One region of the Glutamicibacter soli genome, then DNA from elsewhere that is predicted to be linked to it. Evidence: riboswitches for the same ligand, from Rfam matches in the RefSeq annotation. Region 1 holds a riboswitch; each other region holds the start of a gene.
What was found. A riboswitch is a leader RNA that binds a small molecule or an ion and turns the genes downstream of it on or off. The one in region 1 is predicted to bind thiamine pyrophosphate.
Positions count from the first base shown of each region.

Region 2: it holds a riboswitch for thiamine pyrophosphate, as region 1 does, so the genes downstream of both, thiM (hydroxyethylthiazole kinase) here and ACTX90_RS13430 (ECF transporter S component) in region 1, are expected to answer to the same signal.
Region 3: it holds a riboswitch for thiamine pyrophosphate, as region 1 does, so the genes downstream of both, thiO (glycine oxidase ThiO) here and ACTX90_RS13430 (ECF transporter S component) in region 1, are expected to answer to the same signal.
Region 4: it holds a riboswitch for thiamine pyrophosphate, as region 1 does, so the genes downstream of both, ACTX90_RS01490 (3-oxoacyl-ACP reductase) here and ACTX90_RS13430 (ECF transporter S component) in region 1, are expected to answer to the same signal.

Region 1 is NZ_CM125969.1:2,827,115-2,831,316, forward strand. It holds gene ACTX90_RS13425 (ATP-binding cassette domain-containing protein) at 1-1,204, opposite strand, end outside; gene ACTX90_RS13430 (ECF transporter S component) at 1,201-1,821, opposite strand; TPP riboswitch at 1,886-2,004, opposite strand; gene ACTX90_RS13435 (DUF4235 domain-containing protein) at 2,079-2,330, shown strand; gene mnhG (monovalent cation/H(+) antiporter subunit G) at 2,396-2,803, opposite strand; gene ACTX90_RS13445 (MrpF/PhaF family protein) at 2,803-3,069, opposite strand; gene ACTX90_RS13450 (Na+/H+ antiporter subunit E) at 3,066-3,698, opposite strand; gene ACTX90_RS13455 (Na+/H+ antiporter subunit D) at 3,712-4,202, opposite strand, start outside.
Region 2 is NZ_CM125969.1:55,969-60,170, reverse strand. It holds gene ACTX90_RS00305 (hypothetical protein) at 1-1,257, shown strand, start outside; gene ACTX90_RS00300 (GntR family transcriptional regulator) at 1,254-1,619, shown strand; TPP riboswitch at 2,006-2,100, shown strand; gene thiM (hydroxyethylthiazole kinase) at 2,090-2,884, shown strand; gene thiE (thiamine phosphate synthase) at 2,877-3,518, shown strand; gene thiD (bifunctional hydroxymethylpyrimidine kinase/phosphomethylpyrimidine kinase) at 3,515-4,202, shown strand, end outside.
Region 3 is NZ_CM125969.1:2,487,113-2,491,314, reverse strand. It holds gene ACTX90_RS11735 (GNAT family protein) at 1-386, shown strand, start outside; gene ACTX90_RS11730 (OsmC family protein) at 391-822, shown strand; gene ACTX90_RS11725 (hypothetical protein) at 1,023-1,319, opposite strand; TPP riboswitch at 1,548-1,652, shown strand; gene thiO (glycine oxidase ThiO) at 1,640-2,836, shown strand; gene thiS (sulfur carrier protein ThiS) at 2,833-3,075, shown strand; gene ACTX90_RS11710 (thiazole synthase) at 3,080-3,934, shown strand; gene ACTX90_RS11705 (ThiF family adenylyltransferase) at 3,931-4,202, shown strand, end outside.
Region 4 is NZ_CM125969.1:295,767-299,968, forward strand. It holds gene ACTX90_RS01475 (HNH endonuclease family protein) at 165-866, opposite strand; gene ACTX90_RS01480 (hypothetical protein) at 1,121-1,744, shown strand; gene ACTX90_RS01485 (hypothetical protein) at 1,749-2,354, shown strand; TPP riboswitch at 2,419-2,512, shown strand; gene ACTX90_RS01490 (3-oxoacyl-ACP reductase) at 2,574-3,383, shown strand; gene ACTX90_RS01495 (NtaA/DmoA family FMN-dependent monooxygenase) at 3,380-4,202, shown strand, end outside.

The sequences.
Region 1 (4,202 bases):
GCGGATCGTACTTCTGCTCCTCGGCCGCGCCGTGCCTGGCGCGCAGCGGCGCGAAAGCCAGCTCCTCGCGCACGGACTGGGTGACGAACTGGTGCTCGGGTTCCTGGAACACCGAGCCGATGCGGGCGACCAGCGCTCCGGCCTTCCAGCTGAACGGCGAGGGCGGCAACCCGTCGGCCAGCTGGGGGCTGGCGGCGAACTGGCCTGACACAGGTTGCAGCAGCCCGCCCAGGGTCAGTGCCAGCGTGGACTTCCCTGCCCCGTTCTCCCCGCGGATCACCAGGGCCCTGCCGCCGGTGACCTCGAAGCTGGCCGGGGCGGTGCGCACAGCATGCTCGCCCCGCGCGCAAACCAGCTCCTCGGCGTGCAGCATCGGGGCGCCGCCGGCCCTCGGCGCCGGTGAGGTCTGCGGAACATAGCCCGGAATCCAGACCCCTGCCTGCGCCAATTCGGCGCGCACCGCCGCGTCCCCGGCCAGCGCCTCGGGGTGCAGGTCGTGGGCGATCCCCCCGCCGGGGGCCAGCACCAGCACCCGATCCACCTGCCGGGCCCACGCCTCCAGCCGGTGCTCCACCACGATCAGCGTCGCCCCGGTGGACTCCACGGCGCCGATCACTGCATCGCGCAACGGCGGGATGCTGCCCGGGTCGATATTCGCGGTCGGCTCGTCAAGCAGCATCAGCCCGGGGCGCATGGCCAGGATCCCGGCCAGGGCCAGGCGCTGCTTCTGCCCGCCGGACAGTTCCTGCGTGCGATGTTCGTAGCCCAGTGCGCCGAGCCCCACGGCGTCAAGCGCCTGCGGGATCCGCTCGCGGATCTCCTGCGGGTCGACACCCAGGTTCTCGGCGCCGAAGGCGACGTCGTCACCCACCCGGCTCTGCACCACCTGGGTTTCCGGATCCTGCTGCATCAGGCCCACCGGGAAGCTGCGCGCGAACGCATCCTGCCCGCCGACCAGCAGCTCGCCGGTGGGACCGGCGTCCTGGTCGACTTCGAGCACGCCGGCCAGCGCATGCAAGAAGGTGGATTTGCCGGCCCCCGACGGGCCCAGCAGGAGCACCTTCTGACCTGCAGGGATCTGCACGTCAAGTCCGGCGATGGCCGGGCGGTCGCGCTCGGCATGCTGCCAGGTGAAGCCGCGCGCGCTGATCTCCACACCCTGCCGGGTCAGCGGGGCCGTACGCCCGATGGCGGCGGCGCTCATTTGCGCACCGCAAGCGCCGGTTCCAGGTGCGCGCGGCGGCTGGCGAGGTTGCTCAGCGCGCCGGTGCGGGCCAGCGCCCGGGTAATCCACCAGGACAGCAGGCCGGCGACCACCAGGCCAGACACGGCGGTGGCTCCCACGTGGAACAGCTTCATGGACTCGGTGTATTCGGCCACGCTGCCCACGACGTAGGCTTCGCTGAGGCCGGCAAACAGGCCCGAGCCCAGGCCTGCAAGCAACGCCACCGGCAGGTTCCAGCGGCGGTAGCGGAACAGCGCGAACACCAGCTCGGCGCCCAGCCCCTGGACCAGGCCGGAAATCAGCACCGGCATGCCCCAGTGCGTGCCCAGCAGCGCCTCGACCACGGCGGCCAGCACCTCGCAGAACAGTGCGGCGCCGGGCTTGCGGATGATCAGCGCGCCGAGCACCGCCGGGAACAGCCACAGGCCGGTAAGCAGGGCAGTGCCGGGTGGGAAGGCGGTGAAGGCCAGCGAGAACAGGCCGTAGCTCGCGGACCAGGCCCAGAAGACCACGCCGGAAGCGACGGCGATGACCGAGGCGATGACGATATCGACTACGCGCCAGGTGCTGCGCTGCGTCGTGCGGGTTGTGCTCATGAGGTGTCCTCCTTGATCAGGAGGGGGGATGAACGGAATCGGGGCGCTGTCCAGCGCCGGTCCGCATCCGAGATGCTCGACTTCCTTCGCCGGTACTAACCGGAGCAGGTTCGAGGGTCTGCGATCTATCGCACTCTCAGCGCCTTTCGCCGCGAACGGCTTGACGCTCCCCTGTCGGAATAATTACTGCCCACCCACCATACCGCAGGTAAGCTGGCAACGGAACGATAAGTCACAACGTTGAACGTGAGGTCCACATGAACGCAGTACAAAAGCTCATCGCAACCGGCATTTCCCTGGGTGCGGGCTTCCTCGGCAGCAAGCTGGTCGATCAGGTCTGGAAGGGTTTCACCGGCAACACCGCCCCGCGCAAGGGCAGCGAGGAAGCCGCCGAGGCTTCCATGCGCCAGGCGCTGGGCTTCGCCGTGTTCTCCGCCGTGGTCGCAGCGGTCATCCAAGTGCTGGCTGATCGCGGCACCACCAAGGCCATCGCCAAGTTCACCAAGTAGCACTCCAGCGCAACAGCAGCGGGGCATTGCCTGCTCAGGGAATGGCCCGCTGCTGTTGGTTGAAGTTATTTCGCGTCCGGCCCGGTCTCCTGCGGATCAATTTCCGGCACGGTCCCGGTGTGCGGGGCGGAGGTCACCTTCTCCACGACCTGGCGCAGCTCGTCGGAGTACAGGGTCTCCTTGGCCGCGTGCTTGGTGCGGTAGCCGGCGCGGCCGATCATGTGCGCAGACACCGGGGCGGTCAGCAGCTGCATCGCCCAGGCAAGGACGAGGACCGGGATGACGGTCCAGCTGCGCAGGTGGATGGCCAGTCCGGCGAAGATCAGCAGGAAGCCCAGCACCTGGGGTTTGGTGGCCGCATGCATGCGGGTGAGCATGTCGGGAAAGGTCAGCAGGCCGATGCCGGCAATCAGGGACATCAGGCAGCCCAGAATCAGCAGCACGGCGACGAGGATGTCGAGGAAAAGGTCCATTACGCGTTCCTCTGATCCGAGACATAGCGCGAGACGGTCACCGAGCCGATGAACCCGATGGTGCAGGCGGCGACCACGAACAGCACGTAGTCGGTATGCCTGTTCAACGCCATCTCCAGGCACAGGGCCGCGGAGATGATCAGCAGCATGACATCCAGGGCCAGCACCCGGTCGAGGATCGAGGGGCCTTTCGCCACACGGACCAGGCAGGCGATGGCGCCCAGCCCGAGCAGGCTGCCGCAGATCCAGACGACAACTTCGATCATGGCTTCTCCTTTGTCCTTCTCACGCGGGGGCTGCATTCGTTCTTGATGGCTTCGTACTCGTCCTGGCTGCCGATGGCCATGATCAGGCGGCGTTCGATGTCGCGGATGTTCTCCCGCGCCTTCGCGACCTCCTGGGCCGAGTCGACGTCGATGTAGTGCAGATACAGGGTCGAGGAGCTGCGGTCCACGTCGAGCACGAAGGACCCGGGAATCAGCGTCAGCACATGGCCCACGGTCATCACGATCAGGTCCGAGTCGGTGCGCAGCGGCACCGCGATCACCGAGCTGCGCGTCTTCTTCCCGCGCACCACCGCCAGCCAGGCGACGTGCACGCTGGCGGCGACGACCTGGCCCAGGAACCATCCGAACAGCTTGACGCAGTACCAGAGGTTCAGCCGCCCGGAGAGCACCACCGGCGGCAGCGGGAACAGGTTCACGATGACCAGCGCGATGACGGCGCCAAAGATCAGGTTGCCCGGGGAGAAGTCCTGCCAGAGCGCTCCCCAGACGAAAACCAGCAGGAGCAGCAGCGGCCACTCCTGCTTGAGCGTGGCGCGGTGGCGGACGCCGGCGGTGTCCAGCGCGTCGTCGATGCGCTGGTCGCGCGGGGCCAGGTTCTTATTCGGCATGTTGTCCCTCCGCTCAGTAACTCAGGATGGCGTTGATGTACGGTTCGTGGGCGATCAGCTGCGCCGCCACTCGCTGGCAGAACTCGAAGATCGGCCCGGCGAACACCGTCAGCGCGATGCCCGCCACCACCAGCGAGCCGGTGGCGTAGCGCATGCCCCAGGGCAGCGTCTCGGATTCGAGTTCGCGGGCCAGCTTCAGGCCCAGGTGCGGCGCCTGGGCGCCGCCGGCGGCGGTCTGGTCCGCGACCTTCGCCGCCTCGTCCACCAGGTCCGGGTTGGGGATCTCGGCGTCCGCCGCGCGGCGCCAGAACATGCGGGCCCACACGCGGATGATCGCCAGCAGGGTCAGCAGGCTGGTCAGCAGGCCGGCGGCGATGACCGCCCAGGTCAACGCGTCTGCATCCTGCGCGGCCGCATGCAGCAGCCCGAACTTGCCCAGGAAGCCGGAGAACGGCGGGATGCCGCCCAAATTGATGGCCGGGATGAAGAACAGCAGCGACAGCG
Region 2 (4,202 bases), 1.1 Mb from region 1:
CCTCGGACCTTGTCCGGGCTGGTGCCCAAGTCCCTGGTCGGAATCATGGCGGCAACCTTCGCCGCCGGCATGCTGGCGATTTACAGCGTCCGCGACGTCACGGGCTTCGCCCCCACGCCGGAGGTCATCGAGGACGACGGCGACGGCTACTACATGACCGCCGATGCCCAGGACGGGTTGCGTTCGGCCGCAGAGGTCCTGCCCTATCTGGCACTGAGCCTGGTCCTCCTGCTGGTCGCCGCCTTCGCCGCCACCATCCTCATCCTGCGGCGCAAGCCGCTGGACGGCATCAGCGAGCACGACAACCGGCTGCTGCGCATCACCTGGCTCAATCGCCTCTACCGCACGGTGACGGTGCTCCTGGCCGGCCTCGCCGGCGAAGCCCTGCACTTCAAGGCACGGTGGATCTCCGATGACGCCGACAAATCCATGGGTGGCGAAGGCATCGAGTACTGGGAACGGATGAACGACCTCGCGGGCCGGTGGGACCAGACCGCCAACTACATCGCCCTGGCCATCACCGTCGTCATGTTCTTCTGGCGCCCGCCGGTGAACTTCGAATCCCTGCGGCCGGCCGTCTCCAGCGCCTTCACCCGGCTGCGCGAGCAGCTGTTCGCGGTGCAGTATCTGAGCGCCATGGCGGCCATCCTGCTGGTCGCCGTCGGATGGCCAATGCTGCCGAGCTCCGAGACGCAGGAGATGCCGACCGCCGAACGCGCCACCGCCATCCTGGCCCTCCTCGCGGGCGCGACGCTGTTCTACCTGCTGGTCAACGCCGCCTACCTGGCGTACATGGCGATCAAGACCCGCGCGGCCGCGCGAATGCCCAAACCCGCCGCACGGCTGCCGCTGTGGACCTATGTCGTTGCCGGACTCCTGATGGCGGCCAGCCTATACTTCCTGCTCTTCCCTCCGCTGGATCCGCTGCGGGGATTTGTCGCGCCGAACCGGTGGATCATTGCCGGGCTGGCCGCGGCACTGCTCGCCGCGCATGCAGGATTCGTCCTGCTCGTCCGCTCCGTGGCGATCCCTTGGCAGGTGGGCGCAGAGGTGGAAATCTGGTATCGGCAGGTGCTTGAAATCCGCTCGCTGCGCGTAGTCGCCGGCGCGTTCGTGGCCATGCCAATGATGGGATACCAGTTGTTCGCCGAATTCTCCCTGTTCGGCCTGCTGGTCTTCTGTGCGCCGGCGGTGCTGGCGCTTCCGCGCCCGCAAGGTTCGATGCGGCCGGAGACCAGTGACGCGGGCCGCCGATGAGCGCCCAGATCACCGTTGACCTGGACTCGGCGCTGCCGCCCTATGAACAGATCCGCGCCCAGGTGGCTTCGCTGATTTCGCTGGGCGAACTGGCCGCCGGGAGCAGGCTGCCCACGGTGCGCGCGCTGGCCGCCGATCTGGGTGTGGCCGCCGGCACCGTGGCCCGCGCCTACAAGGAACTGGAGGCCGAAGGACTGATCTCCTCGCGTCGCCGGGCGGGCACCGTGGTCAATGAGCTGCCAGGGCAGCCAGCGCTGGACGAGCACCTGGTCGAGGCAGTGGACAGGGTCTGGGCACTGGCCGCGGAGCTGGGGGTGGACGCGGCGACGGTCAAGGCGCTGGTTGCGCGGAGGACGCGATAGCTCGGTAACCCTGTCACCACCGCATCATTTCCCGAGCAACCGGGATTCGGTTGACGGTGTCCGCCCCTCTTTGTAGGCTCAGCCTAAGCTCACCGCAATGCTTGGAATGGATAACCTGTGGATCCGGTTTCGATTTTGATCGTCTGCGTTTTGGTCATACTTTGCGCGCTGCCGTTTGCCATAGGCGCCATGCGCAGTCTCGACCGACGAGCCGACGACCTCGAAGGATCTGACCCGGAAATCTCCAGGGCACTTCGGGAAGCGCGGAAGAATATCGATCGCGGCAGGGGCTACGAAGATCCGAGGCTCTAGCGGCCGGCATGGGCCGGCCGACTTCCAACGGCGTTAAGGATTTGTCCTTGCGCAGATATCTGCGTACCCTCGGGATCAGTGACACGGGGTGTCGGAGAAGCCGACTGAGATGAGACCCGTTGAACCTGAACTAGGTCAAGCTAGCGGAGGGATGTCGCATGACTCTGCCTATTGTTGCCCGCAATTACCGGGAACAATCCCCCTTGGTGTTCTGCCTGACAAACACCGTGGTTACCAACTTCACCGCCAATGTACTGCTGGCTTCCGGCGCGGCCCCGGCCATGACTGACCTGCCCGGGGAAGCCGGGCCGTTCGCCGCGGCCGCCTCGGCCGTGCTGGTCAACCTGGGCACGCCCACCACCGAGCAGCTGCGCGCCATGGAAGAAGCCGTCGAGTCGGCGAGCGCCGCAGGCACCCCCTGGGTGCTGGATCCGGTGGCCGTCGGAGCGTTGCCGGTCCGCACGGAATTCGCCCGGCGCATCGTCGCCCGCCGCCCCACGCTGATCCGCGGCAACGCCTCGGAAATCATGGCGCTGGCCGGCTGGGAGTCCTCCGGCCGAGGTGTGGATTCGCTGGACAGCGTGCAGGAAGCCACCGCCGCCGGGCGTGAGCTGGCAGTGAAATACGGTTCGGTGGTCGCGATCTCCGGCGAGGCGGACGCCATCATCGACGCGCAGCGCACCGTGCTGGTGCACACCAACGGCATCGGCCTGACCCGCATCACCGGCGGAGGCTGCGCCCTGGGTGCGGTGTGCGCGGGCATGCTCGCGGTGCATGAGGACCCGTTCGAAGCCGCCGTGGCGGCCCATGGTTACTACGGCCTGGCCGCCGAAAAGGCGCTGGCCGCCAGCTCCGGGCCGGGCAGTTTTGCCGTGGCCTTCCTCGATTCCCTGGCGGCCGTCGAGCCCGCCGCACTTGAGACCCTGAACTGTGAGGAAAAGACCTATGCGTGATCTCGGAGCCTACCTGGTGGCCAACACCGCCAGCTGCAGCCCGCATAGCACCCTTGAGGTGATCGAGGCAGCCGTGGCCGGCGGGATCCAGTGGATCCAGCTGCGCGCCAAGGAGGAAAGCGCCCGCGAGTTCTTCGAGCTGACGCTTGCGGCCGCAAAGCTGACCGAGGGCAAGGCGCAGCTGCTGGTCAACGACCGCATCGACGTATTCCTGGCGGCCCGCGCCGCCGGGGCCGCGGTGGCCGGCATCCACATCGGGCAGAAGGACGTGCCGGTGTCCCTGGCCCGCCAGCTGATCGGCGAGGGCATCATCGGGCTCAGCGCCTCCACGCGGGAGCAGATCGCCCAGGCCAACCTGGATGCCGAGTTCATCGACTACCTGGGTGTTGGCGCGGTGCGCGCCACCCCGACCAAGAAGGACCACCCCACCCCGCTGGGCCTGGACGGCTTCGCGGAACGCACCGGCTGGACCGCGCTGCCCTGCGTGGCCATCGGCGCGGTGACCGCCGATGACGCCGCGGCCATCCGCGCCGGCGGCGGCGCCGGGATGGCCGTGGTGCGCCCGGTCTGCCAGGCAGATGATCCGCGCAGCGCCAGCGCCCAGCTGGTTTCCGCCTGGGAGGCGGCCAGGTGAACATCCTTTCCATCGCGGGCTCCGACCCGTCCGGCGGCGCCGGCATCCAGGCCGATCTGAAGGCCATTGCCGCCAACGGCGGCTACGGCATGGCAGTGATCACGGCGCTGACCGCGCAGAACACCCGCGGGGTCAGCGGAGTGCAGGCCATCGACGGGGATTTCGTCACCGCGCAGCTTGAAACGCTCAGCGCGGATGTGCGCATCGACGCGGTGAAGATCGGCATGCTGGCAAACCAGGAGATCATCGGCGCTGTCGCCGCCTGGCTGGATACCGTCAACGCCCCGGTGGTGCTGGACCCGGTCATGGTGGCCACCAGCGGCGATGCCCTGCTGGAGGACGCCGCCGCGCTGCACCCGCTGCTGGCCCGCGCCACCGTGATCACCCCGAACACCGCCGAGCTCGGCGCGCTGCTCGGCGAAGCCGCCGCGCAGGACTGGGAGCTCGTGCTGGAGCAGGCCCGGCGTCTGGCCTCCGCCCACGACGTGCTGGTGCTGGCCAAGGGCGGGCACCTGGCCGGGGCGCAGTGCCCCGATGCGCTGGTCTCCGCCGCCGGGGTGCTGGCCGAGTTCAGCTCCCCGCGCCTGGCTACCAAAAACACCCATGGCACCGGCTGCACCCTGTCCAGCGCGCTGGCCACCCGCTTCGCCGCCACCGGCGACTGGGCGACCGCGCTGGAACAGG
Region 3 (4,202 bases), 340 kb from region 1:
TGGAGGGAGGACGCGACTTCCTCTCGGCCGCCGACGTGGACGCCGTTGCCAACGCTCTTGAAGCGGTCTACTCCCAGCGCGTCTCGGTGCGGATCGCCCAGCTGGGCAAGGAGATCATCGGCTTCGCCGCCTGGAGCGAAACACAGATCGAGCTCTTGTGGGTACGCCACCACGACCGCCACCACGGCGTGGGCAGCGCGCTGCTGAATGACATCCTCGCGCTGTGCCCGGCGGCCTGCATCCTGATCAATGGGCAGAACGCGAGCACCCTCTCGTTTTTTCTCGACCACGGGTTCCAGATCGAAAAGGAAGCCGAGCACACCGACCAGCTGGCCCGGATCCAGCTGCGCCATGTCCGGCTTTCGGCCCCGGACGTGTCACGATAGATCCATGAGCGAAAACACCCGTGAACTGCGTGAAGTCAAAGTCGAACGAGTAGAGTCCAAAAGGTACCGGGCGACCAGCGGCGAAACCGGTGCCAGCCTGGAATTCGGCCAGGGCGAAGGGCTGCTGACCCCGGTGGAGCTGCTGCTGGCGGCCATCGCCGGCTGCTCGGCCATCGACGTCGACGTGGCCACCACGCGCCGCAGCGAGCCGGAGAAGTTCGAGGTGGCCGCCAGCGGCTACAAGCTGAGCGAGGAGGGCGCCGGACGCATGGAGGACATCAAGATGTCCTTCGACCTGAAGTTCCCGGACACCGACGAGGGCCGCAAGGCCGCCGGCATGGTCGAGCGCATCGTGAAGCTCTCCCACGACAAGTACTGCACGGTCTCGCGCACCGTCGAGCTGGGGGCCAAGGTCACCAGCGAGATCGCTGACTAGCGAACCTCCGGCCGCGGCGGGAAGCCGGCAGGGAGCCGGCGCATCACAACGCCGCATCACAACATAGTCAACATGCAACTGCCCGGTGCAGCGGCTCGTGGGGCGGATTCGGGAAGACCGAATCCGCACGAGCGCTGCCCGGGCAGTTGCGCGTGCGCCGCCGCGCAGGGGAGCGTGCCCCGAGCGCGGACGGCGGAAGCCTAACGCTGGGCCAGGACCTGGAAGGTGATGGTTCCCTCGGCATCCACGTTCGCGTCGAGCACCTTGTCATCCAGGGCGTCGGTGACCAGCTCGTCGAGGAAGACGGGACTGCCCTCGCCCTGGATCACCTGGTCCGCCGGCTGCGGGCCGTCGACGACCCGCACGGCGAAACGCGCGGTCTGCTGGCTTTCGGTCTCGTCGGCGGGCTGGATGCGGAGCCCCGCCTCGTTGTCCTCCGTCTGGTTGGTGACCAGCGAGGTCACGATCGCATCGGCCTGATCGGTCAGTGTCAGCACTGTATTCTCCTTCCGGTTGCGGTGCCGCCCGGTTCCGGGCAACTTCACGCAACGCTTCCGTACGAGCCGGGGCGCGGGCAAACGAACTCATGGATCTTTGAGGATTTACCCATCCGGCACCTTGGAACGAGGCGCGCCCGGGACTCCCGGACCGGCTGCGCCGCGCGCGAAGATGACGCGCCCGCGGCGCAGAGTTGGCATTTGTGGTGCAGCTCATGCCTATAATCGCTTCAACTCCGCGGGAGCCTGAACCGACCAGGCTGAGAGGGCACCGAGCCGACCGCTACACCTGATGCGGGTCATGCCGCCGTAGGAAGGAAGTGCCGTCGTTGCACGTTGCCATCATCGGGGCCGGGATCATCGGCCTGTCCACCGCCTTCGAACTGCGTTCGCGCGGCTGCGAGGTCACCGTCATCGACCCGGATCCCGGGCAGGGGGCCAGCCGCGCCGCGGCCGGCATGCTCGCCCCAGCCGCCGAAACCACCTGGGGCCACGGAATCCTGCACGAGCTGCTCGGCGCCTCCAACCAGGCCTACCCGGACTTCGTGCAGCGCATCGAGCAGGCCACCGGCCGGCGCCCGGACTACCTGCAGAACGCAACCCTGGTGGTCGCCGCCGAACCGGCCGACCGCGATGCCCTGCACGAACTGGTGCAGCTGCAGGCCTCCCTGGGCTTCAGCGCACAGACCCTGCTGCCCAGCGCCGCCCGCCGGCTGGAACCGGCGCTGGCCAGCAACATCGCCGGCGCGGTGCGCTGCGCCGGGGACCACCAGATCGACCCGCGCTCCGTGGTGGCGATCCTGGCCGGGCACCTGGACGCCCAGCTGGTCCGCGAACCGGCCGTCGAGCTGCTGCAGCGTGCCGGGACCACCCACGCGGTGCGTACCGGCAGCGGCCGGATCATCGAGGCGGACCAGGTGGTGCTCGCCGCGGGCCTGGGCACCGTGGCCGGGACACCGGAACTTCCGCTGCGCCCGGTCTACGGGGACATCTTCCGGCTGCAGGGCCCTGCGGGCCCGCGGCTGCTCACGCACACGGTGCGCGGGATCGTGCGCCGCGACCCGGTCTACCTGGTGCCGCGCGCGGACGGCTCGCTGGTGCTGGGCGCCAGCAGCCGCGAGGACGGCAACGAGGCGGTCAACATCGGGCAGATGCACAAGCTGCTGGACAACGCCCGCCGCCTGGTGCCCGGGATCGTCGACTGCTCGCTGAACGAGGTCATCGCCCGCGCCAGGCCCGGCACCCCCGACGACCGGCCGCTGATAGGGCGGCTGGATGACGGAATGGTGCTCTCCACCGGCTATTCCCGCCACGGGGTGCTGCTCACCCCCTTCGGCTCCTCGCTGACCGCGGACCTGGTCCTGAGCCAGCCGCCGCACGCAGAGCACGCCCGGGCCGTGGACCCCGCGCGCTTCAGCGGCGGGAGTGCGCCGGACCCGGCAGGACTTTCCCGAGCTGAACCGTCCCGAACCGATCCTTCACGACTTGCACCGACCCGAATGGAGCTGCACCCATGACCATCGACATCACGCTGAACTCAACCCCCACCACGATCCAGCAGGGTTCCACCCTGCGCGATCTGGTCTCTTCGCACTTGGGCCGCGAACTTGACGAACAGGGCCAGGCCGCCGACGGCACCAAGCTGGGCCTGGCCGTCGCCGTGAACGGCGCGGTGGTCCCGCGCAGCGCTTGGGCGCAGCGGGAATTGGCCGCCGGCCACACCGTCGAACTCGTCACCGCCGCCCAGGGAGGCTGAACCAATGCAGCGCAGCACGCAGAACACCACTGAAACCACCGCCGCCGCGGACCTCACCGAGCTGGATGCCGTCAACGACGCCTTCGAGGTGGCAGGGCGCAGCTTCGGCTCCCGGCTGATCCTGGGCACCGGCGGGGCCACCTCGCTGAGCACCCTGGAGCAGGCGCTCGCGCTCTCCGGCACCGAATTGACCACGGTGTCCATCCGGCACTACTCGGCCGGCGGCTCGGCCAGCGTGTACGAGCTGCTGCAGCGCCACGGCATCGCCGCGCTGCCGAATACCGCTGGCTGCTTCACCGCCCGCGACGCGATCCTCACCGCCCACCTGGCGCGCGAGGCGCTGGAAACGAACTGGGTGAAGCTGGAGGTGATCGCCGACGAGCACACCCTGCTGCCCGACCCGCTGGAGCTGTTCGCCGCCGCCGAGCAGCTGGTCGCCGACGGCTTCGAGGTCTTCGCCTACACCAACGACGACCCTGCGCTGGCCGCCCGGCTGCAGGACGCCGGGGTCGCGGCGGTCATGCCGGCCGGGGCGCCCATCGGCTCCGGGCTGGGCATCCTGAACCCGCACAACATCGCCACCATCGTCTCCCGCGCCACCGTCCCGGTGATCCTGGATGCCGGGGTGGGTACCGCTTCCGACGCCGCGAAGGCGATGGAGCTGGGCTGCGACGCGGTGCTGCTGGCCAGCGCCGTGACCCGCGCCCACAACGCCCCGCTGATGGCCGCCGCGATGCGCGACGCCGTGCGCGCCGGACGCGCCGCCCGGCTGGCGGGGCGCATCCCGGTGCGCGACACCGCGCTGGCCTCCTCCCCGGGCGAGGGAATGATGCAGGCGCTGATCGGGGACTTCTCGTGAGCGGCCGCGCACCGCTGGTCGCACCGCGCACCGCGCTGGACCCTGCCCAGCTGGCCCGCTATTCCCGGCACCTGACCCTGCCCGGGGTCGGGGAGGAAGGCCAGCGCCGCATCGCCGCCGCGCGCGTGCTGGTCATCGGCGCCGGGGGACTGGGCAGCCCGATCTCCAGCTACCTGATCGCCGCCGGGGTGGGCACGCTGGCGGTCATGGACGACGACACCGTGGAGCTGTCCAACCTGCAGCGCCAGATCATGCACCGCCAGTCGGA
Region 4 (4,202 bases), 1.3 Mb from region 1:
CCTTGAACTGTCGATTTTCGCCAAGTAATCGCGAAAACAATTCGCTATCAGCTGGAATAACATCCATGATGCCATATCTCCAGCCGGTTGAACATACATCCAGGGTGGTAATTTACTGTGAAATACTCAGCCCGGGGGCTGAGTGCGGTGCCGGAGGGCTTCTGCTATATGCAGGAGGTCAGGATCTTCTTGATGGAATCATGCTCGGCTTGTGTCATCCATGCACCGTACTTGGCCTTGACCTGGGTCTGCCGCGACACGTATTCGCAGCGGAAGTCCTTGTTGGGTGGCAGCCATGTTGCCGCGTCCTTGTCGCCCTTGGCGGCGTTTGTGGGTCCGTCCGAGGCGAGGAGATTCAACGGATCGTTGGCGAACTGGAGGCGCTCATCCTTGCTCCATTTCTGGGCGCCCTTCTGCCAGGCGTCCGACAGCGCGACGACATGGTCGATCTGTACGGCGGAACTTGTGGTTTGGCCGCGCTCGAAATTGATCGTCTTGCCCGTGTAGGGGTCATGGAAAGTTCCGCTCAATACCACGCAGTCGACCCGGGCCGGTTTGTATTCAACATTGTCCAGATCGCGAGCGAGGATATCGTTGCGCGCATCGCAGCCGTTGTTGTCGGTATCTTTCCATCCGTTGCTGAATTGCTCGCGAGAGTAGCCGGTCTTCGGTGCGCGACCCTTGATGGCGATGTCTTCCAATTGGTTCAGGGACGTGGCATACGTCGCCTGCTGATCGGCTGTCGGGGTCGCGGCCTGGGCGCCGTTTGTCCCGGTGAAATCCGTGGAAGCCAGCGATGAGCAGGAAACCAGTCCGAGGGTGGATGCGACGAGAACTAGGGACAGGGTGCGGCGCAGCAGTCGCATGCGGTGGTACTTCTCCTTGAATATGCGGCGGGACTGCAATCCGCGGTCCCAGCATTCGACTCTATGTGCCTGCACCGACGAAACTCTGATTCGCTCCAGGTGTCTTGCTGTGATTCTCTTCTCGGAAGTTGGCAGGCTGAATTGAAAAAGTTACCATTTTGCCGCCATAATCCGCTGTGACAAGTATTGTTTTCTTTCGGTAGGCGAAATATGGTCAGCATGATGCTGATTTGAATGACCATCGGGATGTTGCTGTGAAGAAGTTTCTGTATCCACTGCTGGCCGGCGTACTGCTGCTCAGTGCCTGTACGACACCCGTATCCAAGCTTAAACCCGTGGAACAGCAAGATCTCGGCGGGTATGACTCGGCCTGGGAAGCGGAACAACACGGTGACGATCCCTACGCGAAGTATTACCAAGAAGGTGTTCCGATTTTCTCAGAGCTGCAAACACAGGTTCTGCGAGCTACCCCGATCTTCGGCGACCTTGATACGCGTGATGATGGGGACGAATTTGCCATGGGACTTTCGGGATTTTTCCGATCCACGACCTTTATAGGCGAAAATGGCGAGCAAGAGGTTATCAACGATTCGACATCCATGAGCGGCACCGCGGAAGAAGCGGGTGATTACAAGGTTGAATTTGGTTGCTGGGGTGTTGGGCGCGCGGCCGTGCAGGTTTTCATCAACGTAGATTTTCCGGAAATTGGCATGGAGCCATCGGTCGAGATCCCATTGACCTGCGAGGTCCCCGCAGCAACCACCCACGGCGAGTTTGAAATCGGTCCATCCGCCGAGAGCTACAGCATTTTGGTTTCCGGTGATCCCGAAACCATCGGATCCTACGAACTCAACCTGTACCAAAATGATGGCAAGTGAGCGAATGAAGAAAATGCTGCCTCTGCTCGGAGCTGTAATTCTTGCGCTCACGTCCTGCACAACTCCGGTGTCCCAGCTCGGCCCGCTAGATCGCGAATCGCCCAGGCAACAGTCAAACACCCTCCAATTCCAGCAACCCGTCGAGGAATCGTCGCCTGAGGAGATCGCCCACCGCCAAGAAGTTGCACTGCACTACCCGCCGCTGATGTATCTGGCGATGGTCGGAATATCCTCAGACCCTACCGCTATGGACGGCATAGGATTCTGGCAGGGCGAAATCGAGCAGCGCGGATATCAAGGGTTGGTTGCATGGAACGCCGCACGCTTTCTGTACCAGCAAGGCGGAACCCTTGCGCCGGAAGAACTCTCCTTGGAAACAGATGGCTTACCGGGTCCCTATTTGATCAAGTTCAGTTGTTCAGGCGTGGGCCAGATCGACCTACGCGTCAGGGATGGGCAGAGCGCCCTGAAGCAAAAAATTGTCCAGTGCTCGACAGATCCGAATGTCGTGGAATTCGAACTTGACGAGAAAAATATCGAGAATCTGGTCATCGAGCTGATCCCGGAGCTCTCGGCTCCGGCGGGTTTTGAAGTCCAGGTCATCCAGTAGCTCCGGAAACACCCGGCGAAGACACGTGTTCGGCCGTCCCGGACGGCTTGTGGTACTAATGGGACGTAGTGACACGGGGTGCCGCCATGCGGCTGAGATAAAACCCGTCGAACCTGATCCAGTTAGCACTGGCGAAGGGAATGTCCTGGATACCTCGATGCCACGCATCTACGCCGGGGTCCCGTTCGCCTTGACACATCTTCAAGGAGTTCGAGCACCATGAACGCACACGCAGCAACCGACACCGCAGCATCCACCACCACCGCACTGCCGCTCAAGGAACAACTGGTGCTGGTCACCGGCGGCGCCCGCGGGCTGGGCGCGGCCATCAGCGCCGCTTTTCTGGACGCCGGGGCGAAGGTCGTCGTCAACTACCGCAGCTCGTCGCAGGCGGCCGAGGAACTTGCCGCCGCATTCCCCGGACAGGCGCTGGCATTGCAGGCCGACGTGCGCGACGCCGCCGGGCTGAAGGACCTGGCCGCCGCCGCGGCCGAGCACTTCGGCCGCCCGATCACCACCTTGGTCAACAACGCGCTGGTGGATTTCTCCTTCAACGCAGATGCCCGTTCCAAGGCAGACGAGCTGTCCGCCGAAGAGCTCACTGCCCAGTTCGCCGGTTCCGTGCTCGCACCTGTCGCCGCGATCCAGGCAGTGCTGCCGGGCATGCGCCAGGCGGGCTTCGGACGCATCGTCAACATCGGCACCAACCTGTTCCAGCACCCAGTGGTCCCGTACCACGACTACACCGCGACCAAGGCGGCGCTGCTCTCGCTGACCCGCACCTTCGCGGATGACCTGGGCCCGGAAGGCATCAACGTCAACATGGTTTCCGGGGGCCTGCTGCGCACCACGGATGCCTCGGCCGCCACTCCTGAAGAGGTCTTCGACCTGATCGCCTCCGGCACCCCGCTGCGCCGGGTGACCTCGCCGGCCGAGCTCGCCGACGCGGTGCTGTTCTTCGCCTCGCCGCTCTCGCGCGGGGTGACCGGACAGAACCTGATCGTCGACGGCGGCCTGGTCAAGGGATGAGCGCATCGAGGAAGCAGGCCCGGTTCAACCTGTTCATCTACGGCGCGGGGCACCACCAGGCGGCCTGGCGGGCGCCGGATTCCCCGGCCGAGCGGCTGGGCGAGACCGCGTACTACGTCGAATTGGCGCAGCTGGCCGAACGCGGCCTGCTGGACGCGGTGTTCCTGGCCGACGGCCAAGCCGTCTCCCCGGAGGCCGCGGCGGCAGGTCCTACTTGGTTCTTCGAACCGTTTACGCTGCTGTCCGCGCTGAGCCAGAAGACCAGCCGGATCGGTCTGGTCTGCACGGTGTCCTCCAGCTTCTACACCCCGTTCCACGCCGCGCGCATGCTGGCCAGCCTGGACCGGCTCTCCGGCGGCCGGGCCGGCGCCAATGTGGTCACCAGCATGTGGGATACCGAGGCGCAGAACCACGGGCGCGAAACCCTGGGCGACCATGCCTACCGCTACGGCCGCGCCGACGAGTTCATCACGGTGCTGCGGGGGCTGTTCGGATCCTACCCCTCAGCGGCGGTGCGGGCCGACCGCGCAGGCGTGTTCACCGACCCGCGGCAGCTGTCGGCCATCGACCACGCGGGCGAGCACTTCGGTGTGCGCGGGCCGCTGAATATCCCCGACGGGCCGCAAGGCTCCCCGGTGCTGTTCCAGGCAGGGGCCTCCGCCCAGGGGCGCGAGCTCGCGGCGGCCCATGCCGAGGCGATCTACGCGGTGGCCGCCGACCGGCAGATGGCGCTGGACTACGCACAGGACGTGCGGTCCCAGGCCGCCGCGGCCGGGCGCGATCCGCAGGCCCTGGCCATCATGCCGGGGCTGGTCGCCT